Regions from separate parts of the Vibrio hippocampi genome, predicted to be linked through region 3. Evidence: predicted binding sites of a transcription regulator. Region 3 holds the regulator's gene; each other region holds the start of a gene.
The links. The regulator PurR, encoded in region 3, represses purine synthesis genes. The targets are predictions, from matches to a motif close to TNANGNAAACGTTTNCNTNA.

Region 1: the regulator PurR is predicted to act here: its motif matches at 2,047-2,066, upstream of L9Q39_RS12670 (NCS2 family permease).
Region 2: the regulator PurR is predicted to act here: its motif matches at 2,366-2,385, upstream of L9Q39_RS10185 (NCS2 family permease).

The regions. Positions count from the first base shown of each region.
Region 1 is NZ_CAKLCM010000002.1:2,302,074-2,312,355, forward strand. It holds gene L9Q39_RS12665 (mannose-1-phosphate guanylyltransferase/mannose-6-phosphate isomerase) at 1-390, opposite strand, end outside; gene L9Q39_RS12670 (NCS2 family permease) at 592-1,962, opposite strand; gene L9Q39_RS12675 (hypothetical protein) at 2,399-2,623, shown strand; gene L9Q39_RS12680 (nucleotidyltransferase family protein) at 2,909-3,463, opposite strand; gene rfbB (dTDP-glucose 4,6-dehydratase) at 3,637-4,641, shown strand; gene wbaP (undecaprenyl-phosphate galactose phosphotransferase WbaP) at 4,713-6,179, opposite strand; gene L9Q39_RS12695 (oligosaccharide flippase family protein) at 6,227-7,537, opposite strand; gene L9Q39_RS12700 (KpsF/GutQ family sugar-phosphate isomerase) at 7,565-8,494, opposite strand; gene kdsB (3-deoxy-manno-octulosonate cytidylyltransferase) at 8,472-9,245, opposite strand; gene kdsA (3-deoxy-8-phosphooctulonate synthase) at 9,307-10,104, opposite strand; gene L9Q39_RS12715 (glycosyltransferase) at 10,121-10,282, opposite strand, start outside.
Region 2 is NZ_CAKLCM010000002.1:1,726,297-1,736,578, reverse strand. It holds gene L9Q39_RS10190 (aminoacyl-histidine dipeptidase) at 7-1,476, opposite strand; gene L9Q39_RS10185 (NCS2 family permease) at 2,407-3,699, shown strand; gene gpt (xanthine phosphoribosyltransferase) at 3,731-4,195, shown strand; gene frsA (esterase FrsA) at 4,284-5,531, shown strand; gene crl (sigma factor-binding protein Crl) at 5,661-6,068, shown strand; gene proB (glutamate 5-kinase) at 6,246-7,382, shown strand; gene L9Q39_RS10160 (glutamate-5-semialdehyde dehydrogenase) at 7,400-8,650, shown strand; gene L9Q39_RS10155 (YaiI/YqxD family protein) at 8,729-9,181, opposite strand; gene L9Q39_RS10150 (hypothetical protein) at 9,174-9,467, opposite strand; gene L9Q39_RS10145 (GNAT family N-acetyltransferase) at 10,181-10,282, shown strand, end outside.
Region 3 is NZ_CAKLCM010000002.1:667,736-678,017, forward strand. It holds gene L9Q39_RS05500 (MATE family efflux transporter) at 1-809, shown strand, start outside; gene L9Q39_RS05505 (alpha/beta fold hydrolase) at 928-1,728, shown strand; gene L9Q39_RS05510 (putative signal transducing protein) at 1,725-2,057, opposite strand; gene L9Q39_RS05515 (TVP38/TMEM64 family protein) at 2,058-2,777, opposite strand; gene L9Q39_RS05520 (TfoX/Sxy family DNA transformation protein) at 2,937-3,524, opposite strand; cyclic di-GMP riboswitch class I at 3,644-3,727, opposite strand; gene purR (HTH-type transcriptional repressor PurR) at 3,896-4,903, opposite strand; gene torD (molecular chaperone TorD) at 5,132-5,776, opposite strand; gene torR (two-component system response regulator TorR) at 6,053-6,760, shown strand; gene elyC (envelope biogenesis factor ElyC) at 6,862-7,782, opposite strand; gene cmoM (tRNA uridine 5-oxyacetic acid(34) methyltransferase CmoM) at 7,897-8,673, shown strand; gene mukF (chromosome partition protein MukF) at 8,726-10,063, shown strand; gene mukE (chromosome partition protein MukE) at 10,044-10,282, shown strand, end outside.

The DNA of each region.
Region 1 (10,282 bases), 1.6 Mb from region 3:
AGTTTGAAAAGCGTTTTGATTTTCAATCAAGTGATCTGCAGCGAGAACTAAAAGAATAGGATCTTGTTGTAAGTCACTCTCTTGAGCTTGCGTAAGTGCATGGATAGCCGCCAGTGCAATAGCGGGAGCCGTATTACGCCCCACTGGCTCTAAGATAATCCCCGAATGCTCGAAGCCACCCAGTCGCATCTGCTCCGCTGCAATAAAACGATGTTCTTCATTACAAATCAATAAAGGCGCTTGATGTTCCAAGCCATGTAATCTTGATACTGTTTGCTGAAGCATAGATTGCTCACCAAACAATTTTAAAAACTGCTTTGGATACAATTCACGAGACAAAGGCCAAAGTCGACTGCCTGTTCCACCAGCCATAATTATCGGTACTAACATATCATCCTCGGATCTTTCCGCTTCTGTGCGTAATTTAGCTCAAGCGTACCATAAAGATTATCGCCGACTCTATCCAAAATCTGCAAAAAGCTACAGTAACGCTACCATAAACGACAAAGCCCCAATCGTTGTATATCAACGCTTGGGGCTTAATAGTTATTGACAAGAAATAGTACCGTTAATTCTAATTAAGACCAATAACTAGAGCAAAATCAAATACGTCATAAACAGTCCACACAACACATAAATTACCGGATGAACCTGCTTACCTTTGCCTGCTACAACCATGCTAAAGGCATAACTAATAAAGCCCATCGCCATACCATTCGCAGGAGAAAAACTAAGAACCGTAAACATAATGGTGAAAAACGCCGCTATACGTGACTCTTTCTGGTCCCAACTGATTTGACCCAGTCGACCAATCATATAGATACCGACAACGACCATGGCAGGTGCCACCATTCCCGCAGAGAAAATAGAGAAAATCGGATACATGAACAGTGATAGCAGAAACAGTCCCGCAACCGTGACCGCAGCAAGCCCTGTTTTCGCACCTTGTGAAGAGGCTATCCCCGATTCAGAGAAAGCGGTGATTGAAGTTGTGCCCAATACCGAGCCTATCACCGTACCGCCTGCATCCGCCACCAGCGCAGAGCGGGCATTCGGTACCTTGCCGTCTTTGTCGATAATCCCCGCATCGCGACCAACACCGATGATCGTGCTTAAACCATCAAAGAAATCGACAATCAGGAAGATAATGACAATAAACAGCAGGTCAAACATCTTATCCGCCGTTAAGCCTGAAAAATCAAACACAGCGCCAAAGCTACCGGCAATACTCGGTGGTGCGGTAAAGAATTGTTCGGGGATTGGTGCATTGTTGGTGCCCATCATCACATCCGCCAGAATAGTCAGCACAATCGCCGTAATAAACGAGACAAAGGTCGCCAATTTGATATCACGTACCATACAACCCAAGGCGACAAAGATACTGATGTAAGCAATGATAACTTTAGGGTCGGCGATGTCGCCCATGCTGACGAGGATGATAGGGTTGGAAACAATAATACCGGCGTTTTTTAATCCTAAGAACGCAATAAACAATCCAAGGGAGACGGTAATCGCCAACTTAAGATCTTCGGGTATTGATTCAATCATAGCTTTGCGAATATTGGTCAAAGACAAGATTAAATACAACACACCGGACAAGAAGATACCAAATAACGCTTCGTGCCAAACCAAAGCAACCGAGCCGCTGAGTAGCATACCTTTAAAAAAGCCATTCATACTCATGCCGGGCGCTAACATCACAGGATAGTTGCCCCAGATACCCATGATGAGAGTCGCTAGCGCCGCCGCCAGTGCGGTTGCAGTAAATACCGCGCCCTTCTCCATTCCAGGGATCCCACCCAAAATGGCTGGGTTAACCGCTAGGATATAACTCATCGCGAGGAAGGTAATAAAACCAGCATAAACCTCAGTACCTACCGTGGTCTTACGCTCAGAGAGTTTAAAAGTAGATTCTAACCAACCGCCTTGCTTAGTACGGTCTGCACTTACTTGGGTATTCACTTTACAACCTTATCAATTTGACGAAATGATGATTTGCTCTCGATACCTGATGAATTTGAATCAATTAACCGACTCATATCGCACTGGAGCAAACGTTTGCGCGAATTGTAAGGATCTTTGTAAATAATTCAATCTTTATTACAGCCAGTTGCTTATTTCACACAAAGCATACAATAATAAAACATACGTAATTCATAAGTAACAAAAAACAACAATACACTTACCATCGGTCTGGCAATTATTGCGCCAATTTGTGATACTCTACCAAAAACACAAAATACCACTGATTTTATTGTCAATAGCGCATTGAGACGAATAACCAAACAATGCAAAATGCCGTAAAAATTAAAAATAACTATTATACAAACTTAGGATGTGTGTTCCGGTTGAAAGAATTGAAGTTTCATATCCTAATAACTGTAAATGGGTCGATATCATGAATTTAACTCTACGCTACGCCATTTTCCGCCACAAGAACAAAATGATGGGTCGTTGTTTTGAGTTTTTGATGGTTGCGCTTGCCATGACAGCCTGTGCCGCTATGTTAATCAGCTCTAATGTTAACGTGCTGCTTTCAGCGCTCGGCACGATTTTCTTCTGTATTGTGTCGTTTTGGTTTTTTAACCGTGCAGAGAAGATGAGAAGGACGATGGCGGATTAGGTGATAAAGGTTTTCTAGGTGCTAGGTGCTAGGTGCTAGGTGCTAGATTAACCCAAAAATTGAGCTCTCCTAATAGGTTACGTCTCCCCAAAAAATTATGTCTCCCCCAAGATTTACGTCTCCCCAGCGGAGGCTGGGGGCTACTTGAAGCAAGTGTTCGCTTTAACAAGATTCCTTTCTACAAAGGAATGACGGGGATGGAAAGGAATGACGGAGTGGGGAGAATGATTGGCGTGTTGACTATATTATTTGTGCTGAAAGGTTAGAACGCGAGGGTTCAATGTGTTAAATGAAACTTCGTTTAAACTTTTCATGGTTTTCGACATTCGATTTTAAATCTTCTCGATCCCAAATTTGAAGTTCCCACGGGAAGTAAAAATTACTACTATTCTTAAAATAGATATGAAGCCCTTTATAGCCTTCCTTATCGCGCAAATACCAGTTTTTTAAACCAAGTTCATCTTGCCAGTTATCCAGTTCTTCCATCACTTCTGCGATCTCAGACTCGGTTAAAATGACCCTAGCTCCAAAAATATCATTGAGCCAATTGTTCACCGGATACTGATTTTCACGCTCACTATAACGCACAATTTTGTCGTCGATACTCTCTCTTGTTTTTACTCGATAAAAGAATTTCAACTCAATATGGGATGTCATCAAATAGTCATTGATGCTTTCATGAAGCACCAATCGGTATTTATAGATATGAGAGGTTGGAACGTTCGAGATTGTCCTAGATAGTTTCACTCGCTCAAACATCCCCTTATCGAAGCAAGACTCTGAAAACTCTTTATGAATTCTATTGATCTCTTCAACGAGCTTTTTAACTTGCCCTTTCATCCCACCTCCACGACTTTAACTGAGTTATAAATAATCTGATATGACTAAAGATGAATGGGAGTATAGCAAGTTTGACGATGGAAGCTAAGGCGAAAAAGTGAGGCTTAGTTAAGATTATCGACACCTGTCAACCACTCTACCCAATATTCTTTCGCTCCTGTACAATGCTCACCATGAAAGCATCAACCCTACTCATTACTGGTGGCTCTGGTTTTATCGGTTCTGCGCTGATTAGACATATACTTGATAACACGTCACATCGTGTGATTAACTTTGACAAGCTCACTTATGCGGTCAATCCTTTGTCGCTGGATAACTACCAATCACATCCCAACTACACCTTTATTCATGGCGATATCTGCGATGGAGATCAGTTAGAAGCGACCTTTGATAAACACCAGCCTGATTATGTGGTCCACTTAGCGGCAGAAAGCCACGTGGATAAATCGATATACGCCTCGAGCGCCTTTATTCAAACCAATATTATTGGAACCTATCAATTATTGCAGTGTACATTAGGTTATTGGCACACCCTAGAAACGGACAAACAGTCAGCATTTCGTTTACTCCATATCTCAACAGATGAAGTTTTTGGTGATTTAGAACCTAATGACGCTCCGTTTACCGAGCGATCCCGCTATAAACCAAGTAGCCCTTATTCAGCCTCTAAAGCGTCGTCCGATCATTTGGTTAGAGCTTGGCACCGAACCTATGGACTGCCGATTTTAATCAGTAACTGCAGCAATAATTATGGACCGTATCAACATGCGGAAAAACTGATTCCTAAATTAATCCATAATGCTTATCTACAGCTCCCTTTGCCTATCTATGGTGATGGACAGCAAATTCGAGATTGGCTGCATGTTGACGATCATGCTCAAGCAATGTTGTTACTACTGGAAAAGGGAAAAGTTGGGGAGACATACTGTGTGGGTGGGGAATGCGAAAGAGCGAACCTAGAAATAGTTAACCGTATTTGTGAAACGATGGATGGCTTGTTTCCAAACCATGCACCGCATATCGACTTGATCCAACATGTGAAGGATAGAGAAGGGCACGATGTACGCTATTCAGTTAATACGAACAAAATTAAAAACTTAGGTTGGTATCCATCAAAAAGTCTTGAGTATGAACTGCCTTATTTAATTAGACACTTCATTCTACAAACTGAGCACTAATGACAACAGCGGGTGTTTAAGTTGCTTATTAGCGTCAGCATAAACACCCTTTGATCACGAAATTAGCATGGTTAATAAGCGCCATCACGCTTCAGAACAACGCCAACGGTTTTAAATAAAATAACAATGTCACTCCACAATGACCAATTTTTAACGTACCAAGCATCTAAATAGACTCGGGTCTCATAGTCAGTGTCACTCCTACCACTTACCTGCCATAAACCAGACATACCAGGTTTAGCCATCAAGTAATAGGCAACATCCTCTTTATACCGTTGAAGCTCTTCATCTATAATTGGGCGTGGACCAACTAAACTCATCTCTCCTTTAAGCACGTTCCATAGCTGAGGTAATTCATCAAGGCTTGTTCGTCGCAAAAAAGCACCTGTTGGCGTCACTCGTGGATCGTGCTTAAGCTTAAACTCTTTGTCCCACTCAGCCTTTGCTATCGGGTCTGTCGCTAAGAGCTGCTCAAGAACCTCCTTAGAGTTCATAACCATAGAGCGAAACTTTAAGCACTTAAATGGCTTACCTTTATACCCTATCCTCTCATGCCCATACGTCGCAGAGCCACCATCTCGAGTTACTTTATATGAAATGTAACCAAAAAATGGAGCTAACACTAACAATAGCGCGGAAGACACAAAAATATCAAAAAGGCGCTTTATAAACTGCGATGACTTTCGAGCTAAATTATTCCTAATCCGAAGCATCATCACTTCGTGACTAAAGAAATGTGATACATCCATACCCACAAGCGGCACACCACGTAAGTCAGGCACAACAGAAATATTACTTATTCCCATTTTAGCAAGAGTTCTAAACCACTCATCTCTTAATTCAGTTTGGTTTTTTTCTAGTGCAATAAATATCTTAAATGGAACAGATTCACTCTGTTGTAAGAAATCCAATGGCGATAAATATGGAATATCATCCACAAAAGTTGCCTTCTGTACTTTATACTTTGGCGCTATAAAAGCGTCTATTCTGAATCCTGTCGATGGTTCACTTCTAATAGCCAAATATGCCTCATTTGCATTTTTTTCATCACCAATAATAACACTTGGCATCGCCCATGAACCAACTAGATTCAAATAGTACTTTGTACAAGCTCGAAACAAAGGCAAAATAACAAACAAACTTGACCAGGTAATTAACCAAACCATCGGTTTAGCTTCCAATGCAACAAATGTTGTTAATGCCAAATCAATAAGTGCGATAGATGACAAAGTTATATAGGATTCTCTAAGTTCATCCCAAAATGGTTTTCGATACGTGTAGTGACGCTTACTACCCCAAAACCAAGCGATTGATAAAAATGTCACACTTGAGAATACAATTGCTCTAGTTACTGTATCGTTATTTATTTCGAAATCAAAAAAATTGAAGCTAGAGAAATAAGTGACACTTCCTATTAAAGCCGCCACAAAAAAAGACAGAGTATCACTTAATATAAGGAATTTTTTATTTTTACTTGCAGAAAAATTACCCTTAAGATCCAACCTGCAAGCATGTTCCAATGTTTGCAATTCACTCATACAACTATACCTCTTAAAGTTTTCTTAGTGACTTTAATTCATAAATACTATCGAGCAAAAATATTTAAAGTGTTAAAGCCAAAAATCCTTTTCACTTGATATATACACAATATATTTTGCGTTGCGATAGCCAATGCTGTAATCACAGCTACCCCTAACATACCCAAAATAGGTGTGAATATAACTGAACCCACAACAAGAATTAGCGTTGATATAGCCATGTTATTTCGTAACACACGCTCATTCGCTGTCATTTGTAATAAATAACCTACTGAACCAGTAATAACATTAATAAACTGTCCAACTGCAAGAATTCGTAATATTATCGCACTTTCCGCAAAACTAGGACCAAATAAGCTCATTAACCAAGGAGCAAAAATGACCATAAATATTAGTACTGGGATGGCGGCTGCGGTCATAAGACGACTAGATGAAAGTGCTATCTGTTCAATTTCATCATGGCGATTTTTCTTAAAAGCCTCAGCAAACTTTGGAGCGGCAATAGCATTAACAGCAACCAAGATGAAACTGGTTAGCATTGCTGTGCGCTGTGCAGTTGCAAACAGAGCAACTTCATGGGGCGTGCTCCAAATACCCAGCACCAACTGCCCCGCCCACTGTGTAACCTGCGACATCAATAAAATCAAAAAGAGTGGTTTAATTGCTTGATTAACTTCATACTTATCCCTTGCGCCTAGCACTTCATAAGTTCTCCCAACGACTTTAAGCCAATGCAAAAAAGCCAGTGTCGCAACAGTAAAAGTACAAATAACGTAGATCCAAATCGCTGATAATGAATCGTCAGGCGACAGAAGCCAAAGTACCACGACAGCGAGCGTAGCTAACAAAGCTGATTGATAAAATATTGCAGGTACAACCTTTTTCATACCTTGGAAACAAAAACCTATCAATTGACTCAGAGCCAATGGCACTATTAAAAAACTTGCAGCCTCAAGTATTGGTGTCAATAGCGGTTTGTTAAATACTGTATTACTAAGCCATGGAGACAGAAAGTATAAAATTAAAGAAACCAAGCAGCCGACAAAAAATACTCGTAAAGACGCATATTTAAATAAACCACCAACTTTCTCTATATCGCCAGACACTCTATAACCAGCAATAAAACGAACCAAGGCGTTATTCAACCCTTGTCGAGTTAGGTTGGCAATCATTATACAAACGGCCAGCGCTAGGAAAAAATACCCCGCTTGCTCTGCACCAAGATTACGAGCGACAATAACATTGAGCAAAAATGCTCCGCCGGCTGCTAACAGCTTTACACCGAAAGCACTGAGCGCACCAATTATTAGTGAGGGATCTTTTAGTCTCTTACCCATTCTAGAAATAAAGCTAGCCATTATTTCTAGCCTTCATAATTAATAAGCTCACTTTTTCAAAATACCTACCAGTTTACGATCATCTACAACGACTAGCGCACTTATATTGGATACATCCATCAATTCATAAGCACTTTGAATCGACATTTGTGGTGTAGTTGTAATCGGGTTTGGTGTATATATTGACTCAGCAGTAATAGAAAACGAATCTTTACCATATTTTTCTATTGTTCGACGAAGGTCACCATCTGTAATCATCCCTTGAATTTCACCATCGCTCAACACAATAGCTAACCCCAAGCGACCTTCCGATATTTTCGCAATAATCTCTGGCAAAACACTATGAGTATGAATAACGGGTAAGTTTTTGCACACCATTTCATCACTCACTCGCCCTAGCAAACGGCGACCAAGACTCCCTCCAGGATGGAAGCGAGCAAAATTTTCAGGTTTAAAATTACGCTGCTCCATTAAACAAATAGTTAAAGCATCACCCATAGCCAACGTGGCCGTCGTCGATGCTGTGGGTGCGAGTTGTAAAGGGCAAGCTTCTTTAGGCACGGCAACATTCAAATGACATTGCGCAGCCTGTGCTAAAGTCGATTCTGCACGACCAGTGATAGCGATAATGAAATTGCCATTATCACGTAAAAAAGGGAGTAATTTCAGTACTTCATCTGTTTCACCGGAGTTGGAAATAGCAATAAATACATCCTCAGGCTTAACCATACCTAAATCACCGTGAAATGCCTCTCCTGGGTGCATAAAAAAACTCGCTGTCCCAGTGCTTGCCAATGACGCGGCAATTTTTTTACCGATAATACCGGATTTACCCATACCACAGATGATAGTACGACCTTTATTATTTAGGATAGTAGCAATGGCAACTTCAAATGATTGACCAAGCTGTTTGGACATATATTCCAATCCACCAATTTCGGTGCGAATAACGTCTCTAGCACGTTCTATTACTGACATGTAATTTTTCCATTATTGTTTTAACTTTTAAATAGTCTTGTTCTGTATCAATACCATGCGGAGGGGCTTGCTCTACTACTGTTACGCCAATGGACAAGCCGTTACTTAGTGCTCTTAGTTGTTCAAGCTTCTCTATACGCTCTAATGTTGATTCTGGGTATTGGCAAAACTGTCGAAGACTCCTAACTGAATATGCATAGATCCCGATATGTCTGTAGATTGCATCGAGAATTCCCGAATGATCACGATTATAAGGTATTGGTAGACGAGAGAAGTATACAGCCTGACTTGATTCCCCCACAGCAACCTTAACGATACTTGGATTGTTAGCATCTTCGTGACAACTTAAGGGGGAAATCACTGTTGTAATGTCAAATTGCAGGTTCTGCTGAGTAAATTTAATAAGCTGACTTATTAGAGTGCTGGGGATTAATGGTTCGTCTCCTTGCACATTAATAACTAAGGTATCATCGCTCCAATTTAATTTAGTCGCGACTTCATTCAATCTATCAGTTCCACTATTATGGCTAGCATCAGTCATAATAACCGCGATATTTGATTGAGAAGCCAGCTTGAAAATACGTTCATCGTCTGTCGCTAGAACGATATCTTCAGAATGCAAACCTGCCTCAATAGCACGTTGATAAACATGCCAAAAGATCGGTTTTCCACATAACTCTAATAACGGCTTACCTGGTAAACGAGAAGATCCATACCTTGCCGGGATCACGACTTTAATTTTGTTAGTCATTGCTTTTAACCATAGTCAACAAAAAGCAGCTGCAATAAGTGATCAAACTCCAGCTTTACTCTTAAACCAATTTAGATTCAATAAATGGACGCTTGTTCACAACCTCATCAAGTTCGAGTAAAGTCTCAAGCAACTCTCTCATATGGCATAATGGCAGCATATTGGGTCCATCACTTAACGCAACTTCTGGGTTGGGATGGGTTTCCATAAATAAGCCATCGATACCAGCAGCAACGGCTGCACGCGCAAGTACAGGCACCATCTCACGCTGCCCACCTGAAGTCGCGCCTTGACCACCTGGCTGTTGTACAGAGTGTGTCGCGTCAAAAACAACTTTACATCCAGTTTGTCGCATTACTGATAGACCGCGCATATCCGAAACGAGAGTGTTGTAACCAAAAGAGGTTCCTCGGTCGCACAACCAAATATCTTTATTTCCTACTTCGTGACATTTATTGATTACTTGCTCCATATCCCAAGGGGCTTGGAATTGACCTTTTTTGATATTGACAGGCTTTCCTGCTGCAGCCACTTTCTGAATAAAATTCGTTTGACGCACCAAAAAAGCTGGGGTTTGCATAACGTCAACCACCGAAGCAACTTCATCGATGGGAGTATCTTCATGCACATCTGTTAATACGCGTAAACCCAATTCTTTTTTTACATTTGCAAGAATTTCTAAACCCTTTTCTATTCCTGGACCTCGGTAACTAGATGTTGAACTGCGGTTAGCCTTATCAAAACTTGCCTTGAAAATATATTCCATACCTAACTCGTTTGTAATCTGCTTCATAGTAGAAGCAACTTCAAATACAAGATCTTCTGATTCAATAACACATGGTCCTGAGATTAAAAACATAACTTCCTCTAATATCTTAACTTTTATATAGTGCAATAAGCTCTTTTGAAAAACGTTCAACGGAGAAACGCTCAAAAACAACATGATATGCGTTTTCAGCACACTTTTTATAAGGAGTCCGATCCTGTATAAATTGTTCTACTAATTCAATACCTTCGGAAGTAGTATTGAATAGATA
Region 2 (10,282 bases), 1.1 Mb from region 3:
TAGGTGCTAGGCTTTAGAGGGGATGGCTTCTAGGAGTGCGACCATTTGATTCCAATATAGCTCAACGGTGTCAATTTTCACTTTCTCGTCAGGAGAATGTGGGAACTTGATTGTTGGACCAAAGGAAACCATATCCATTTGCGGGTAAGGTTCTTTAAATAGACCACACTCAAGACCAGCGTGAATCACCATGATGTTTGGTTTGTTACCATAGATGCCTTCATACATGTCACGGAACACTGCCATGATCTCTGAATCTGGATCAGGTTTCCAACCAGGGTAAGCACCTGAACAAGTGATGGTTGCACCAGCAAGCTCAGCAACAGAAGCGAGCATGCTTTCCACCTGCTCACGTCCAGAATCAATCAGTGAGCGGATTAAACATAGCACCTGAACGTTATCTTGCTCAGTCGTAATCACACCAAGGTTAAGAGACGTTTCTACCACACCTTGAATATCGTCGCTCATGCGAATCACACCGTTAGGGCATGCGTTAAGCGCAGCGATAAAGCGGTTTTGAGTCTCTAATGCAAACACGTCTTGCAGTTCGGCTGTCTCATTAAATGAAACAATATCGGTTTCCACAGCACCAAGCTCACTAGAGAGTAGACGGGTGAAATGCTTATAGAGTTGATTCAATTTGGCAAGGTTGCTCTCTGGAATCGCAAGCGTGACAAAAGCTTCACGAGGAATTGCATTGCGCAGGCTACCACCACGGAATTCGATCAAACGCGCATCCAATTCTTGAGCGTGTCCAGCAAGGAAACGCGCTAACAGCTTGTTGGCATTGCCTCTGCCGGTATGAATATCACAACCCGAGTGACCACCTTTAAGACCTTTAAGGGTCAATTGTTGAGCCACATAGCCCGCAGGCGCTGATTCACGAGTAATATCAAAAGAGATTGCCGCGTCGATACCGCCAGCACAACCCATGTAAACTTCACCTTCTTGCTCTGAATCGGTGTTAAGCAGGATATCACCCTCTAACCAACCCGCTTCTAAGCCGAAAGCACCGGTCATACCCGCTTCTTCGTCAATGGTTAATAATACTTCTAGTGGACCGTGTTTTATCTCATTCGATGCCAGTACCGCTAGGCAACTAGCCATACCAATACCGTTGTCAGCCCCGAGCGTTGTCCCTTTCGCAGTGACCCATTCACCGTCGATATACGGTTGAATAGGATCTTTGGTGAAGTCATGATCGGTGTCTTCATTTTTCTGCGGCACCATATCAATATGCGCTTGCAGCACCACACCCTTCTTGTTTTCCATTCCAGCCGTCGCCGGCTTTTTGATGAAAACGTTGCCAGTTTTATCACGCTTAACGTCTAAGCCTTGCTCTTGTGCCCAGGTAACAATGTACTGAGCCAATGCTTCTTCGTGCTTAGATGGATGAGGAATCGAACAGATTTTGTCAAAGAACTGCCATAACGGAGCGGGTGACAGTTGACTAATTTCAGAGTGGAATTCAGACACAGAACTCTCCTTTTAAATGCGCTTTACTAGATAGTTGTTGTTACAAAAAGACCTTCAGTTAGCGAGTCTCTCTGTTTTTCTAGTGATTGTTAGACATAAAGAATACCACCAGTCGTGTATCGGGAGTAGTGTTGATTTTCGTTCGCATCAAGGATACTCCTAGGTAAAACCGACTACAGCGACCCTAAATCCTACAGTGATGGCAACTAGAGGGTACAACGCTGCCAATGGTGACCCACTGCCAACGGCAAATATTGACCGTGCATTTTGAATAATGTTTCTTATTGTTAACAATTGAGCAGCTATCTTTTTGTAAGTTTCCTACACATTAAGGATGAAAAAGCGACTATTTGCAGTTTTAGGTGATTTAGATCACTTTAATGGTTGTAATTAAACTTCATTGTGATAATATTGTTGCCAGTTGAGTGGTTCAACTACCTATTTCACAACTTGAGGTCGAAAGAGTTCGAGTTTTGACAAGGTGTTGTTAACGGAAGATGAGAGCTGTTTAGAACACCTTGTTGCTGCTAGCTGCAGAGAGTGAAAGTTTTATACCCCTATATTTTGAGAAATTGTTGTTGATTGCACCCCCAATTGCTAATCAAATTATTCTACCGCCACTCCTATGAGTGGCGTTTTTTTTGCCTATCGGCATTGTCTATACTTCCTGATCCCTAATACTTTCTTAAACCCCAAGCCTTTCGATGACTTTATTGATAAAAGTATAAAAATAGAGCAGCTAATTTGGGCAAGTATTTATAGTGTAAGTGACTGATATAACGGGAAAGGATTACGGTTCAAGTTTCATGCTTTTGTAACAAAAACAAACTTAGAGTTAAAATTCTAACTAGAAATTGCTTTTTGATAACCTTATAATCGCGCCAATCGTTTACGCAACCGTTTACTTTTTATTCATTTAGGGATATTGATATGCTCGAGAGGCTATTTAAGCTCAGTGAGAATGGCACCACCGTTCGTACTGAGGTCATCGCAGGTTTAACAACCTTCCTGACGATGGCTTATATTATTTTTGTTAACCCGGCAATTCTTTCGGACGCTGGCATGGATCGCGGCGCAGTATTTGTAGCAACCTGTTTGGCTGCTGCAATTGGCTGTTTTATCATGGGTTTTGTGGCTAACTACCCAATTGCTCAAGCACCAGGTATGGGTTTAAACGCCTTCTTTACCTACGCTGTCGTTTTAGGTATGGGTCACACTTGGCAAGTTGCACTTGCTGCGGTGTTCTGTTCAGGTATTCTGTTCATTCTATTGAGCGTGTTTAAGATTCGTGAGTGGATTATTAACTCCATTCCAATGTCTCTTAGAACGGGTATCTCTGCAGGTATCGGCTTATTTCTTGCCTTTATCGCGCTAAAAAATGCCGGTATCGTTGTTGATAATCCAGCGACTTTCGTTTCTTTGGGTCATATCACTTCATTACCTGCTGTGCTTGCTTCGCTTGGTTTCTTCCTAACTATTGCTTTGGTTCACCGTGGTCTTAAAGGCGCGGTTATGATTGCAATTCTTGCGGTCACTGCACTTGGCATTATCTTTGGTGACGTAAAGTGGGGCGGTCTGATGTCTGTGCCGCCAAGCATTGCACCTACTTTTATGCAGCTTGATTTCTCTTCAGTATTTGAACTCGGCATGATCTCGGTTGTTTTTGCTTTCCTATTTGTTGACCTGTTTGACACTGCGGGCACGTTGGTTGGTGTGGCTCAAAAAGCAGACCTGATCGACAAAGACGGCAAGATCCCTCGTTTAAACAAAGCACTGCTTGCTGACTCAACTGCAACATCGGTTGGTGCGTTGCTAGGTACATCAAATACGACCTCATTCGTTGAGAGTACAGCGGGTGTTGCTGTTGGCGGTCGTACAGGATTAACTGCAGTTGTTGTTGGCATTTTGTTCGTACTTGCATTATTCTTCTCGCCTTTAGCTGGTATGATCCCAGCTTACGCGACAGCGGGTGCGTTATTTTACGTTGCGATTTTGATGATGTCTGGTCTGGTTAGTATTGACTGGAGAGACATTACAGAAGCGGCACCAGTTGTTGTTACTTGTTTATTAATGCCGCTTACTTTCTCTATTGCGGAAGGTATTTCATTAGGTTTCATTGCTTATGCAGCGATTAAAGCGATGAGTGGTAAAGGTCGCGATGTTTCCATGAGCGTATGGGTAATGTCTGCTATCTTTATTGTCAAATACGTATTCGCTGGATAATCAGCTTATAGTCTTTTATTAGGTTTTTATTATGGCTAACAAATTCATCATCACATGGGACAATATGCACGCATATTGCCGTCAACTTGCTGAGCGTCAAATGCCAGCAGAACAGTGGAAAGGCATTATCGGCGTTAGCCGTGGCGGTCTAGTACCAGCAGCGATTCTTGCTCGTGAACTGGGTATTCGCTTTGTAGATACCGTTTGTATCTCTAGCTACGATCACGATCATCAACGTGATATGACAGTACTTAAAGCACCTGAGCACGATGGTGAAGGTTACCTAATCGTCGACGACCTAGTAGACAGCGGTGATACAGCACGCAAAATTCGTGAAATGTATCCAAAGGCTAAGCTAATCACAGTATGTGCTAAGCCAGCGGGTGTTGAGCTCGTTGATGAGTACATTGTTGATATCGCACAAGATTGCTGGATTGAGCAACCTTGGGATATGGCACTATCTTATGTTGAGCCAATCAACCGCAAGCAAAAATAAGATGCTTTCGCAATATTTGTAAAAATGACCCTGTATTGGGTCATTTTTTTTATTACTATAGAAGCTCCTGTCATTATTAGGTGCCGGTATGTCTCAAGAAACCAGTAAGAATATCTCTGAAACCTTGTTTGAAAAACACAAGCAGGCCAAGGAAACCTCCCACCTTATTCGCTATATGCCGAGTAGTGAAACTATCTTGCAGCAGCGACGAGCTGAAAATCCAACCTCTTGGTATCGAAATGTATTGCGTTTTCAGTGGGCGTGGCAGGGTATCGATCCCATAGAGCAAGAGGCTGTGCTGTCTCGTATTGCTGGCTCTAAACACTCTCGCACTGAAGATGCGTGGTTGGATACGGTAATGGGTTATCACAGTGGCAACTGGAATTATGAGTGGACACGTTTGGGCATGATGCATCAAAAGCGTGCCAACGATTTAACGGGTGAGCAGGCGGCAGAACAGCTGTTTACGGCTTCTTTGTGCTTTAGCATTGCTGGTTACCCGCATCTCAAGAAAGACAATTTAGCCATCCAATCCCAAGTTCTCGCCAATACAGCCTATAACGAAGCGGCCAAACGCACTGATTATGTGATCAAACAGATAGAAGTTCCGTATAAAGGCAAAAGAATCACCACTAACCTGCATCTGGTGAGCACTGAAAAGCCACAACCGGTTGTTATTGTCAGTGCGGGTTTGGATTCGCTGCAAACGGATATGTGGCGCTTGTTTAGAGACTTTCTTGCCCCAGCCGGTATCGCGATGTTGACGGTGGACATGCCTTCGATAGGGCACAGTTCCCATTGGCAATTGACCGAAGACTCTTCCTGCTTACATCAGGCTGTTTTAGATGAGTTACCCAAAATCCCGTGGGTAGACCAATTCAGAGTGGGGTTATTAGGTTTTCGTTTTGGTGGCAACGCCATGGTAAGACTGTCGTTTTTGGAGCAGCAGAAAGTCAAAGCTTGCGTAGCGATAGGTGCGCCTATTCATGATTTATTGACCAGCCCAAGCAAGATTCAACAGATGCCCAAAATGTATTTAGATATGCTGGGTTCGCGGTTAGGTAAAGATGTGGTCGATATTGGCAGCCTTTCCGGGCAGTTGATGGCTTGGTCACTAAAAATACAAGGCTTTCTCTCATCTCGTCGTACTCGGGTGCCTATCCTTGCTTTGAGTCTTGAGGGGGATTTGGTATCGCCAATGTCGGATAATCGTTTAGTGGCTATGTTCAGTGATTACGGTAAGGCAAAGAAAATTCCAGCAAAAGAACTGGCAAAGGGTTATGAAGAATCGTTGGATATGGCGATAAAGTGGTTGGAAGATGAGCTATTAAAGTGACCTGTGTTCCATATTAGTTAAATTTGAAATAACCATGTAATCAAATCTATGATAAAAAATAGAATAAAGATTAAAAATATAAATTATCACGGTTAACGCTTTTATTTAATTTAAATATGGAGTTTATCAATGTCAGAAGCAGCAAAAAAGTCAGAAGCGGCAAAGAAACCAACGCACTATCGGCTAGTATCGGCTCTCAAAGCCATTGGACCTTATCTTCGCGAGGCGCTCTGTAAAGAAGGAGCCTACCATTTCGACTGTTTATCTGTCTGCGTTGACGACAAAAAATCTCCAGAGGATAGAGAGTTTTGGGGATGGTGGCTCGACTTGTACCAAGATGGAGAACAGTTTGAAGCGGTTTATCAAATTGGTCTCTACGACCAGGCTGGCGTATGGAAAACAGAGGTTGCCCCAGCCGCGGCGGTTGATGAAATCACTCGTACTCAAGAAATATTCCATCAAAAATTGGTGGAAGTATTACAGTCCAAGTTTGATTTTCAGGTTGTAGTGGGCGAACAATCGGCAGAATTTGTTTAATTAAAGAGTCCCAGCGTCACACCTATCGTTTTTTCCTTTCCTATCACTTAAGATGACGCTATTGCAGCGTCTCTTGGGTGATTGTTGCTTTAGTTGATATTTTACTTGTGCTAAGCAAGTTAGATTGCTAAAACATTACCCCTTTATTTTTTTATTCACATCTAGCTGAAAGTTAACATGGCATCTGAAATACATGGTCAACAGACAACGAAACAAACGGTTGTCGTAAAATTAGGCACAAGCGTATTAACGGGCGGTTCACTGGCATTGAATAAAGCTCATATGGTAGAGCTTGTCAGGCAGTGCGCTGAATTAATTAAGCAAGGGCATGCGGTTGTATTGGTTTCCTCTGGCGCCATCGCCGCCGGTCGTGAACACCTTGGTTACCCCGAATTGCCCAATGCCATGTCCAGTAAGCAACTGCTTGCGGCTGTTGGACAAAGTCAGTTGATCCAAGTTTGGGAATCTCTGTTCTCTATTTATGGTCTAAAGATCGGTCAGATGCTACTGACAAGAGCGGACTTAGAAGATCGTGAACGCTTTCTCAATGCGAGAGACACGATTAATGCCTTAGTCGAGCATGGGATTATTCCCGTGGTTAACGAAAACGACGCTGTGGCAACCACCGAGATCAAAGTGGGTGACAACGACAATCTCTCCGCGCTGGTGGGTATCCTTTGTGGTGCGGATAAGTTGTTACTGCTTACTGACCAAGCCGGTTTGTTTACTGCCGATCCTCGCACCAACCCTGATGCGGAGCTTATTCGTGAAGTCACCACGATTGATGAGACTCTGCGTAAGATTGCAGGTGGCAGCGGTACCACTCTGGGAACGGGTGGCATGGCAACCAAGTTGCAAGCCGCCGACATTGCGCGTCGAGCTGGTATTGAGGTTATTATTGCCGCCGGTAGTGCTCCGAATGTGGTTGCAGACTCGCTTTCTGATAACCCTCAGGGCACCCGATTCCTGCCACTGCCGGAAGCGTTGGAAAACCGTAAGCGTTGGATTCTGGCCGGACCGTCAGCCTCTGGCGACTTGGTGGTTGATGCTGGTGCGGTAAACGCTGTTATCGGCAAAGGGAGCAGTCTGCTTGCCAAAGGCGTGGTTTCCGTTTCCGGTCACTTTTCCCGTGGTGAGGTGGTTAGGATTACGACAACAGATGGACAATTAATCGCTAAAGGAATCAGCGGTTACTCTGACAGCGATATGCTTAAGATAGTGGGTAAACACAGTAAAGATATCAATAGTATCTTAGGTTATGATTACGGCGCAGAAGTGATTCACCGTGACGATATGGTTGTCATTCAAGAATAGTATTCACAGGATTATTTATGGACATGATTAAACTCGGTCAAGCGGCCAAACAAGCAAGCTTTACTCTGGCAACCGCGTCAACAAAGCAAAAAAACAGCGCACTGGAAATCATTGCGGATGAATTAGAAGCCAGCGCAGCCACTATTTTGGCAGCTAACGCAAAAGATATTGAGTTAGGTCGAGAAGCGGGTCTGACAGAGGCATTGCTTGACCGTCTGTTGCTTAACGAAGCGCGCCTTAAGGGTATTGCAGATGACGTTCGTAACGTTATTACTCTTGATGATCCTGTGGGCAGTGAACTTGACAGTCGTATTCTTGAAAATGGCATGAGCCTGGCAAAGCGCCGCGTACCGCTTGGCGTGGTTGGGGTGATCTATGAAGCTCGTCCAAACGTGACCATTGATATTGCTGCGCTCTGTTTAAAAACGGGTAATGCGAGTATCTTGCGCGGTGGTAAAGAAACTTTCTACTCCAATATGGAATTGGTTAAGGTGATTCAATCGGCATTAGATAAAGCGGGTTTACCTGCGGCGTCGGTACAATACATTGAAAAACCTGACCGTGAGCTGGTCTCTCAGTTGCTAAAACTGGACGAGTATGTGGATATGATCATTCCTCGAGGTGGTGCTGGTCTGCACAAAATGTGTAAAGAGAACAGCAACATCCCTGTGATTATCGGTGGCTTTGGCATCAGTCATATTTTCGTTGATGAGAGTGCGGATCTTGAGCGTAGTTTAGATGTGGTTGAGAACTCTAAAGTACAACGTCCGTCGGCGTGTAACTCTTTGGACACCTTGCTATTGCATGAAGCGGTCGCGAAACAATTTATTCCGATGCTATACCAGCGTCTACATCAACGAGTCGAGTTTGTCGCTGCACCGACCGCATTGACCATTTTCGGTGAAAAAGAGGGCGTACGTGAAGCGAAACCGGGTGATTTTGATACCGAATGGCTTAGCTACACACTTGGCGTCAAGGTAGTTGGTGATATCGATCAGGCAATTGACCATATGCGCGTTCATAATGCGAGTCACTCAGATGCCATTATGACCAACAGCCTAGTGAATTCAGAGAAGTTTATTAACTCGGCGGGTTCAGCGGCAGTCTATGTCAACGCGTCCACTCGTTTTACTGATGGCGCGCAATTTGGTCTGGGTGCCGAAGTGGCGGTTTCAACCCAAAAACTGCATGCTCGCGGTCCAATGGGGCTTGAAGAGTTGACCAGTTACAAATGGGTCGGTAAAGCGGATTATTTGCCAAGAGCGTAATCGCAAGCGACTTAAAAATGACAAAGACCACCAAATGCGGTGGTCTTTGTCATTTTATCTGATTGAAAAACTCATGCCTCAACGAGCTGCTTTGGCTAAAAATTTGTCCAACTGATTAGCAAACTCACGTCTTTCCGTTTGTCCCAGAGGCGCAGGTCCTCCGGTTTGTACACCACTTGAGCGCATGGTTTCCATAAAGTCGCGAATGTTGAGCCTGGCTTTGATGGTGTCAGCCGTAAATAGCTCCCCGCGAGGACTCAGTGCTAGCGCTTTCTTACTAATCACTTCATCGGCAAGCGGGATGTCGGAGGTAATCACCAGATCCCCCTCAGTGACTCGCTTAACAATCTCGTTATCGGCAATGTCGAAGCCAGATGGTACGGTGATACTGTGAATATTGGCGCGTTTAGGGACAGGAACGGCGTGATTCGCAATAAACGTAAAGGTGAGCCCAGTTCGTTCAGCGGCTCGACATAGTGTTTCTCTGATTACCTTGGGACAGGCATCCGCATCAATCCATACTTTAACCATTTTTTTGTTCCAATAGCGTAATACGTTCTAACAGTTGGCGAACTTGACTCTCAAGCTCTGCGACTCGCTGTTCAAGTTTGTTGTCCTGCTGAGTGTCTTGCTCAGCAATTTCGACTTTTGGTACTCGCTTGGTGCTTTTCCAAGATTTAATGACGCTGATAATCGCAGGCATAGGGACTTTTGAGGTTAAGCGGGCTTTGACCAGTGCAACGGTGGGCTCTTTGCCCTCGCTATGTAGAGCATTAAGTACGGTTTCAATTTCAGTTGAAACATCTTTGGTAAGCATCGTTGTTATCCATTTTCGAGCATTAAACTGGCTAAGAGTATACCCAAATTACCTCAAGATGCGAGGTTCGGCAGAATCTGGTGGTTGCAGAAAGACCAGTTGTCTTGACTCGGCTAGTCAATCTACTAGGTTATTTTGGAAATCCTGTGTGAGACATCTCGCACAGTGACTGTGAGACAAAGAAAAGTTGGTTGGTGAATGTTTCGACAAATAATTTTTAACTGATTGATATATATAGTTGTTACACTTTGACATTTCTAACTGTGCAATGATCGATACAGAGTAATGCGGTTTTCTAGTCATCGTTTTGCGGTACATTAAACCCCGTAGAAAGGATACTCAGTAAAGACGGATTCTTTACTCTGCTACGTTGGATAGCAAATAGGTAAAATAGTTTTTTTGCCTATGAATGGATTTAAAGCTCATGGTTGAGCAAACGGAACACCATCAGGATTGTTGGACAAGGACACCGCTAAAGGATATGGCGACGTAAGCTGGTTGGGATAGTTAGCGTTATGGGAATATATGGACACCGCTAGGATGGCGATGATTTGGATTGAATGCTAAGGAAGTAGCATTGTTATGGATGATGCATGGAGCATTAAGAGTAGCCGGATCGCTGCGAGTAAGACCATAGCCCCAATACGCAAGTATTGGGGCTTTCTTATATTCGTAGTTCTGAGCGCTGACCACCGTTTCAAAGGAATTGAATTATGACGATTGTCACCCAAAGAACCTTGTTGGTTCCCTACACTGAAGAATTAGAGTCTGATTTTGTCATGCTCAATGTGTGCGCTAAAAATCGCCAGCATATG
Region 3 (10,282 bases):
ACATCGCGCTTTATCAGCCATTCGGTTTACCCGTCTACGGTGTTGAGGGGGTCGCGATTGCGACTGTGTTCAGTCAGGTGGTGGGTACGTTACTGCTTTGTCTATTAGTTGGTCGCAGTGGCATCCATCTTCCATTAAAAACGTTTCGTGATATTTCCAAGCATGTTTATACACGCATATTGAAAATTGGTGGGATGAATGCCGGTGAGATCCTGTCATACAATCTTGCCCAGATTACGATTGTCTATTTTGTGGTTCAAATGGGAACCGCATCAATGGCAGCGTTTACTTACGCTCAGAACATTGCTCGATTCTCTTTTGCTTTTTCGTTGGCGCTTGGACAGGCTTCGCAGATTCAAACCGGTTATTATCTAGGTAAAGGCTGGGTGAGTGCGATTACCAAGCGGGTACAAATCTATTTTTTGGTAGGCTTTATTGTCTCACTAAGTGCCAGTTTACTGATCTATGCATTGCGCGAACCGATCCTTGCGTTGTTTACTGACCAGCCAGAGATTGTCCTATTGACGAGCTCTTTGATTCTTGGCTCGGTGTTGATGGAGTCAGGGCGAGTGTTCAACCTGATCTTTATTTCTGCGCTCAAAGGAGCCGGTGACATCAAGTTCCCCGTTCAAATGGGGATATTAAGTATGTGGGGATTGGGCGTTGTCTTCTCGTATCTATTTGGTTTGCACCTTGGTTGGGGTGTGTTTGGTGCTTGGATGGCCATCTCATTAGATGAATGGGTACGCGGAATTGTGATGTTTAGGCGTTGGCGTTCGGGAATTTGGACTAAATTTAAAATAAGCTAACCAGAGTTAGACACATTTTGTCATGATTTAGCGGACCAAGCTCATGGAGAAATTTTCTACCTAAAGCGCTATTATGGTATGCTGTCTCGGTGTTATTGATATTTTTTTGGATTCATCTATGTCAGAAAGTTTACTGTTTCATAAAACTTATCACCATCCTACAAGTAAAGAGTGGGTGGTATTTGTGCATGGAGCAGGCGGCAGTTCCTCTATCTGGTTTAAGCAAATTAGAGCCTATCGCGAACACTTTAATTTACTGTTTGTCGATTTAAGAGGGCATGGAAAGTCGAACAATCTGCTAAAAGGCATTATTTCTAATCAATACACCTTTAAGTCCGTCACAATGGACATACTGAAAGTGTTGGACCATCTAAAAATTCAGAGCGCTCACTTTGTGGGGATGTCATTGGGAACCATCATCGTGCGTAATCTGGCTGAGATTGCGACCGACCGTGTCACCTCAATGGTGCTGGGTGGTGCTGTGACGCGCTTCAACACTCGTTCTCAGATCTTGGTTAAGATCGGCAATATGAGCAAACACGTGATTCCGTATATGTGGCTCTATCGCCTGTTTGCGTACATTGTCATGCCGCAACGAGGTCAAAAAGAGTCTAGACTCATGTTTGTTCATGAGGCCAAGAAACTGTGTCAAAAAGAGTTCAAACGTTGGTATGAACTTACCTCTGAAGTGAATCCATTGAACCGTTACTTTAAAGATAGAGAACTGCCGATTCCCACGCTGTATTTGATGGGCGATCAGGACTATATGTTTATTAAGCCGGTAAAAGAAATGGTCGCAGAGCATAAGTCGAGTCAATTACTAGAGATTAACGACTGTGGGCATGTTTGTAATGTGGAACGTCCAGAAGAGTTTAATCGTTACTCCATCGCGTTTATTCGTTCGGTACGCGCCTGTTAAGATTTGACCTCACTGATATTCGGTTGCATGCAATTCCAGCAAATATCGAATTGCGCTTCATTTTCTTCCTCACAGGCTTGGCAAAGCCACATTAAGCCTTCTCCCGCGTTTGATAGGTTGATCTGCCAATTTTCTATGGTACGTTTAGCCTCCGGTGCTCGACGCGTGTCTATTAGCCACACGTAAGGTAGAGTACTTTCGTCAAACGGCACTTCACCGCGCAATCCATACAACGACTCTCCTCGTACCTCAGATTGTATTCCCTGCGAAACTAACTGCTGATGTGCGATATGGGCTTCAGCAGGGGAGTTGGCAATAAATATCTTCATCTATTCTTGAACCTGTGGTGTTTGTCTAAATTTGTTCATTAACCACTTGGTGATTATTGGGAACAAGCCAAGCAATGCAAAAGAAGCGAGTACAGTCGGAGAAACGATACCTGCTAGGCTATCAATATTCGCCAACTGCGTACCAGCATTAAGGTAAACCGCGGTACCCGGAAGCATACCTAACTGACTCACCAGATAGAACTTACTAGCTTTAATCGGGGTTAATCCCATCAAGAGATTGATTAAGAAAAAAGGAAATACCGGGATAAGGCGCAATGACAGCAGGTAAAATGCGCCGTCTTTACGAACGCCTTCATTGATGGTGGTTAACTTAGAAGCGAATTTGGATTGGACCCAGTCGCGCAAGAAAAACCGACTGCTTAAAAAGGCGAGTGTTGCGCCAATTGTACTCGCGAATGAAACTAAGCCTAAACTGGTCCAAAAACCAAACAGCGCGGCACCTAGTAACGTCACTACAGCGGCACCGGGTATAGAAAATGCGGTAATAGCGATATACGCAAAAAAGTAAATTGATGTCGCTAAAACAAAATTAGCGTCAATAAATTCCGCTAACGCGAGTTGCTGAGCTTTAGCATTTTCAAGAGTCAGATATTGACCGAAATGGATACCCGCCCAAACAACGAGGATAACCAGTAACACCCCGACAATGAGTTTTTTACTTGGGGAGCGCTTGGGCGTGTCATGAGTTTGCTTCGTCATCTTTTTTATCCTCTGTCTATATCACTCTATAGTTTAGTAGACAGGTGGATGAGCGAATAACTTTCATCAATAGTAAATTAAATGGGTCTGAAAAAGTCGTTACTATTTCTCATGACTCAGCGAAGTCTTTCGCCTTTCAGCCAAGCCAACCAACGCGAATTAAATTAACTCAGCAAGCTGCTGACGCTTGTCTTGGGGAATCACCGACCAGTGTTTGCCCTCAATTGCGCCTTCAAGCGCCCATAGCAATTCGATACTCACGTTGCCTTTATGTGTGCGTTGGATAGCTTTAAAAGCTTCTACGGAGCCTTGTTGTTGCAATTCAGACACCGAATCAATGCCCGCTTTCTTTAGCATGCGTTCGGTTGTGAGTCGCAAGTTCGGAAGATCTTTAAGTCGAATCGAGGTTGGTTTTTGTTGGGCAATCTTGGCCTGCTTAGCCACCTGTAATGCTTCTTTTGCGTACTCAATGATCTTTTCTGGGGTTTGCCAATAAGCGTCAGGTAGCGCGAAATAGTTGGTGACCACAGGAAACCCACGTTTTTGGTAAACGTAAGGATGGTATGCCAGTTGCTGAAATTTGGTTGCCGTTGATTTGTCTGCACGAATATGAATGCGATCATTGACGACGAGTGCAAACATCGTGTCGTCAATAAATATTCCGAAGCCACCGAACATTGAGCGTGATTTGACCACGCCGATTTCGGAAAACAGCTTCATCGAATTTGTTAAGATAGGTTTATCCATGTTTCTTATTTCTCGGTTTCTATAACTACGCCACCTAGATCAGGTCCGAGAGATTAGCAAAACAGAGGTTATTAATTGTTAGCAAAGTTTGAGAATTTGCTGTTAATTCCTCTGCTGCCATCGGTAACCCCGCTACCTACCTGATTGGGTTTAGGCCGGAGGCTTTGCGTCCCACCTTTTCAAGTGGTTTGCCCTGTGCGTGACAAGCTAAAGAATAAAGGAAAAGCGATTCGATAACGGAGGCTTGACCTGTGAAGTGTGATGTTGGTTCAAAAAATAGAGTGGTTAGAAAGCAATGAATCGACTAGTTCTGTCATGAGAGTAAAAGCCCGCGTCGGGCTTTTATTACAAACATTGCTAGCTGATGAAAGTTATCTGTTGAGATCCAATACGGAATCACGCTCAATGATTTCTGGATGCATCTCGAAAATACGCTTGTCATGACCTTTATCTTTGATACGCTCAAGCAAAATTTCAAAGGCGTTTTTACCCACGCGTCGCTTCGGTTGGTGAACCGTCGTTAGCGGTGGAGAGAAGTATTCCGCAAGTTCAATGTTATCGTAGCCAATCACAGAGATATCTTCAGGGACTTTGACACCAAGTTGCTGAAGGCGACTCATTAAGCCAAGTGCCATTGTGTCATTAAAACAGAACACAGCCGTTGGACGATCTTCCATCGCCGCGATTCGGTTTGCTGCAATGACTGCGGTATCACACTCGAAATTACCCTCAAGGATTCGGTCAGCTTTCATTTCGATGCCCGCTTCGGTCATGGCTCGCTTATAACCATCAATACGCTCTTGGCAGACGGCTTTTTCCAGATGACCACTTAAACAAGCGATATCGGTATGACCTTTACCAATCAGGAATTTAGTGGCTAGATAGCCACCTTCTTCTGAGTTATCAATGATTTTATCCGCTTGTGAGCTTTCTGGGCCCCAGTCCATGATAACTTTTGGTATATCGGCATGGCGATCAAGCATTTCTAACAACTCTTCCGTGAGGTCGGAGCACATCACCAAAATACCATCGACACGTTTTTCCGCCAGCATGCGAATATAATCGCGCTGCTTCTCATATACACCACCTGTGTTACACAGAATTAGGGTATAGCCTTGGCGATAACAGTAACTTTCTACACCGTCGATCACTTCCGAAAAGAATAGGTTGGTTGATTGGGTCACCAACATGCCTATGGTTTTGGTCGTGTTACACTTTAAACTGCGAGCCACGGCACTTGGTGCGTAGTTAAGCTCGTCAACCGCGGCCATGACTTTTTCTTGTGTCGTTTCTGCCACGAAGCGAGTTTTGTTAATGACGTGAGAAACGGTGGTCGTTGAAACGCCAGCGAGACGAGCTACATCTTTTATCGTTGCCATCGCGATATCCTAATATCTCACCTTCTGCTTCAAAACGGACACGAAGAGAAAGTGGTAAATAAGCAAGGTTTCATGCCTATTTAAAGTTAACCAGAGCGACTATAAATCGCTGAAACGGCGAATTGTATGTCGAGCATCCATTGCAAGCAATGTAAATCTGTATAAATTTATATCAGTGGCGAGATGTGCCACTGAATTTCCAATAGAATCGGCAAGTTACGCTGACTCCTAAGGACGCAGATAAGTCAGGTCTAATTGGCAAAATGCGACTAATAGAGCACTACAGGCTGAATAAAATCCAAACTCATCGTGTTTTTCACACGCTTGACTGAATTGTTCGATCCAAGTGAGTAGGTGCTGCTCAATAAAGTCAGCTTGCTCTGAGAACGCTTCGTTAAGATGTTTTTCAGCCTCAAGTTCGTTGCTGCGAATAATGAGGTTGCCAAGATAATCTAATTCAATGGCGAGGTGATCCGCGGGTTCATTGAGATCTTTCGTGACGGCAATATTGTGCTTGGTTAATAATTGCTGCATTTGTAAAGCGGGTTCGCCATTAAGAAGACCGGATTTATCAAGATAAATTGAAGCGTATGGCAGTGCGCCATGTTTATCACTTTTCAAGAAAAGCTCGCAGAAGTCGGCGGATAGTTCGAGTTGAGCATCGTGGCGAACCTGCAGACGGTTCAGTGCGTCCACCAATTTGTCGATAGGTTGTTTTAGCGCTTCGTTTTCACCTAACCCAGACAAGAAAGCGCGGATCTCTGGCGATTGATATTGCTCTAGTTCACTTTCTGTTAACTCTTTGGTGAATAAACTTGATAACCACCAGTAGATTTCTGCGCGTTGTTCATTAAAGGCTTTTACTTCTTGCACTTTGGTACTCTCCAGCAAATATTCTATGGGTATATACCCAAGTTATTCATAGTGTAGACAAAAAATATGAATAACAGTCACTCACAATGTGAAAAAAAACCAAACAATATAAAGTAATATGAATAAATTAAAACTAAACTTTGAAGCATAAGGAATGGGGTGCGTATTGGCGTGGTGCTGAATCAAGGTTTTCTTAAATAAATAGACTCACTGCTAGTATCTTGAAGCGTAACGCTTAAAATGGCAGTGGGGTCAAGATTAGAAGAAGTAGAAACAATGAAATATCATGTTTTGGTCGTCGAAGATGATGTCGTGACAAGAAGCAAACTCGTGGGTTACTTTGAACACGAAGGCTATCTCGTCAGTGAAGCTGAAAACGGTGAGCAGATGAGACAAGTGCTGTCTGAATCGAGTGTCGATCTGGTGATGCTAGATATCAATCTGCCGGGCGAGGATGGTTTAACCCTTACCCGTGAATTAAGAAGCCAATCAGACATCGGTATTGTGCTGGTGACTGGGCGCACCGACAGCATCGATCGTATCGTTGGTCTCGAAATGGGCGCTGACGACTATGTGACGAAACCGTTTGAATATCGTGAGTTACTGGTCAGAGTGAAGAATTTACTTTGGCGTATTGCTCTGGCGCGAAAAACGCCGGTGGACAAAGGTAGTGATAAGCAAGAAAGTAAACTGCATTTTGGTGATTGGATATTTGATAAACAGCGCCGCTCACTGACGAATGGTGGGGAACCAGTAAAACTCACCAAGGCAGAATATGAATTGCTTGTGGCGTTATCTTCTTATCCTAATCAGGTGCTCAGCCGAGAGCGCATACTTAATATGATCAGTCATCGAGTAGATGCACCCAATGACCGTACTATTGACGTATTGATCCGCCGCATGCGCGCTAAAATGGAGCTAGACCCGAAAAACCCGCAGATATTTATTACCGTACACGGTGAAGGGTATATGTTCGCCGACTAAAAAATACAGGCATTGCCAATGGCAATGCCTGTATTTTGATGCCGTCAATTTTTAAGTTAAGGCAGAATAGAATCTAAAAAAACAGAGTGTCAGTCGCACAATTAAGGTTGGCTTGAATCGCTGTTTAGCTCAATTTCTACTTCCTCAATCTCGTTTGTCTCGGTTTCGTTCACTTCGAGCGTTTCTAATTCATCTTCGCTTCCTACTTCCACTGCATTTAGCTCGGGTTCTTCAGGTTCGGCGAACTCAAGGTTACTGACATCGACAGCCCAGTCTTGCAGTTCACGCCAGTGTGACCCCAGAGTTTCGTGCCAATATAGTTCGGTTTGAGCAAGATATTGAGAGTCAGGCAAATAGCGCTCCCAACCGTTGAGAAGATGCTTGGACGCGATGTAGTTGGTTGGAGCTGGATAGGGTTTAAGCCCTGCTTGTGTAAATTCATTCATAGCGCGAGGCATGTGGCTCGCGGATGTGACCAAGACTAAATTGCTGTCTTGAACATAAGCCGTCGCCAAACGCGCCTCTTCCCAGGTATCTTTTGCTGTTTCCAAAAGCACAATGTTAGGTTTGGAAACCCCCAGAGCTAGAGCAACCTTAGCCATCATTCGAGCATGACTAGTTTCGCTATGACGACCGTAGCCGGATAAAATCAGTTTGGCATTAGGGTACATTCTTAATATACGGATGCCTTCAGCTAATCGGGTTAACGCCGTTGGACTCAGTTCTGACGTTGGAGGGATAGAACTATCCACAACATGAGCGTGACCGAGCACCATCACATAATCGATGGGCTCATTTACCGGTAAAAATGCTGAGTATTGGCGTTCTAACGGTAACAGCAAACGGTTAGAAATAGGTTGAATACTGATAAGCAGGATGCCGGTCAGTGAGAGTAGAACCACCAAACAGCCAAATTTACGTCGAGACGTAAACATAATTAGGGCGAGACCCAAAAAGCCAATAATCAAAAGAGCCGGTAACGGCATCAAAAAGGCTGAGACAATTTTTTTCAGTTCAAACATACAATAGTCCGAAAAAACACCACTTAACGCTAAAAAGAGGTGATACCTCTTTATTCCTGTCGCTTATATGACAGAATAGCGGCACGACTGGTTATAGTAACTTAATAAACTCAGATGCAAGACCGTAATTTCGACGATATTGCCCACAAATTTGCCAAAAATATCTATGGCTCAGAGAAGGGTGAGATCCGCCAAACCATTGTTTGGGAAGATATCACAGCGGCACTGACCGTGCTAGATGATACCAACACACGACTAAAAGTGTTAGATGCAGGTGGTGGATTGGGGCAGGTATCCCAAAAAATTGCAGGCCGAGGACACGATGTTACATTGTGTGATCTGTCTGGTGAAATGTTGAAGCTAGCTAAGGCATCGGTTGAAAAAAGCGGGCTACTTGAGCATTATCGCTGGCTTAATTGCCCGGTCCAAGAGTTAGAGCAGCATCTTGATCATCAGGTAGACATGGCACTGTTTCATGCGGTAATGGAGTGGCTCGCAGATCCGCGACTCGCACTAGAAACGGTATTAGCCCAGGTGAAACCCGGTGGCGTTGCGTCAGTGATGTTTTATAACCATCATGGGTTAGTTTTTAAAAATGCTATTTGTGGCAACATTCCTCACGTATTAGAAGGCATGCCACACCGCAAGAGATTTAAGCTCCAGCCACAAAAAGGACTGGTTCCAGAAGATGTCTACAAATGGATTGAGGAGAGCGGTTTTACCATTCAAGGTAAATCCGGGATTCGTTCATTTAGCGATTACATTGGCAATAGACAATACATGGGCGATTACAGCGCAGAGGATGTTCTAAAACTGGAACAGATGTTGTGTCGACAAGAGCCGTACTTGTCCATGGGTCGATACATTCATGTATGGGCAGTAAAGCGATAGTTATCCATAAAACGATAATTTAGCAGCAAAGCAATAATTAGCAGGAAAGAGTATGAGTGAAAACACTCTAAGGGTTGTTGACCAACCGATCGATGAACTCGTCGGTTGGGTGAAACAGCACGACTTTGCATTAAATCTTTCCACCGAACGACTGGCATTTCTGATTTCAATCGCCGTCTTAAGTAATGAAAGATTTGATGAAGAGTTGGGGGAGGGCGAACTGCATGATGCATTCAAAATCGTCACCCAGCAATTTGAAACAACGGGTGAAGCCACAGGATTTCGCGCTAATAACGCCGTTAATGAATTAGTAAAACAGAAGCTGTTGAGCCGATTTACCAGTGATATCAATGAGGGTGCGAGCATCTATCGTTTGACCCCATTGGCGATGGGTATCACAGACTATTACGTCCGTCACCGAGAGTTTTCTAAGCTGCGCCTTTCGATTCAACTGTCAATGGTGGCAGATGAAATGGCAAAGGCAGCTCAAGCCGCCACTGATGGCGGCACCCCCGAGCATTGGCGTAAAAATGTGTTTGCGGTACTGAAATACTCTGTTGGGGAGATCTTTGATCAGATTGACCTTAACCAGAGGGTAATGGATGAACATCAGCAATCCGTTAAACAACAGATTGCTGAGCTGCTCAATAAAGACTGGCGTGAGGCGATCAATAACTGTGAGTCCTTACTGTCAGAAACCTCAGCCAACCTCCGAGAGCTACAAGACACTTTGCAAGCCGCGGGGGATGAGTTGCAGACCCAGTTATTGGATATTCAAGAGCTCGTTTACAACAACGATGAGTTGGAGTTTGTCAGTGAAGCACTGTTTGGCTTACAGATGAAACTTGACCGCATCACCAGTTGGGGTCAACAAGCTATTGATTTATGGATTGGCTATGACCGACATGTCCATAAATTTATCCGAACTGCCATTGATATGGACCAAAACCGCGCCTTCAGTCAACGACTAAGACAGTCGGTGACTGAGTATTTTGACGCGCCTTGGTATCTGACGTATGCCGACGCCGAAAAACTGACCGATCTTCGTGATGAAGCATTAGTGCTACGTGATGATGAGGTGATTGGTGCTGCACCACTTGATGTGGAATATGAAGAATTAACACAAGTAAATGACGAACTGCGCCAGCGAATTAGCGATATGTTGACCTTGCATAAACGCAATGGAACACCCATCGATCTTGGCAGTGTGTTGAGAGACTACCTAGCGACTCATCCACAAGCCCGTCATTTTGATTTAGCGAGAATGGTTGTTGACCAAGCAGTAAGACTCGGCTATTCGCAGTCAGATTATTCTGCGATTCAGCCCGATTGGCAAAGCATCAACGATTTTGGCGCAAAGGTACAAGCAAATGTCATTGACAAATATTGATGAATACATGTCAGAGAATCTGGCAAAAGCAATAACAAACCCACTGTTTCCCGGGTTAGACAGCGCATTGCGTTCTGGTCGTCATATCTCGACAGAAGATATGGATAATCACGCCTTTCTGAGCGATTTCGAGGTAGAACTTGCTGGTTTTTATCAGCGATACAATAGCGAATTGGTCAAAGCGCCAGAGGGTTTTTTCTATTTACGCCCACGTTCGAC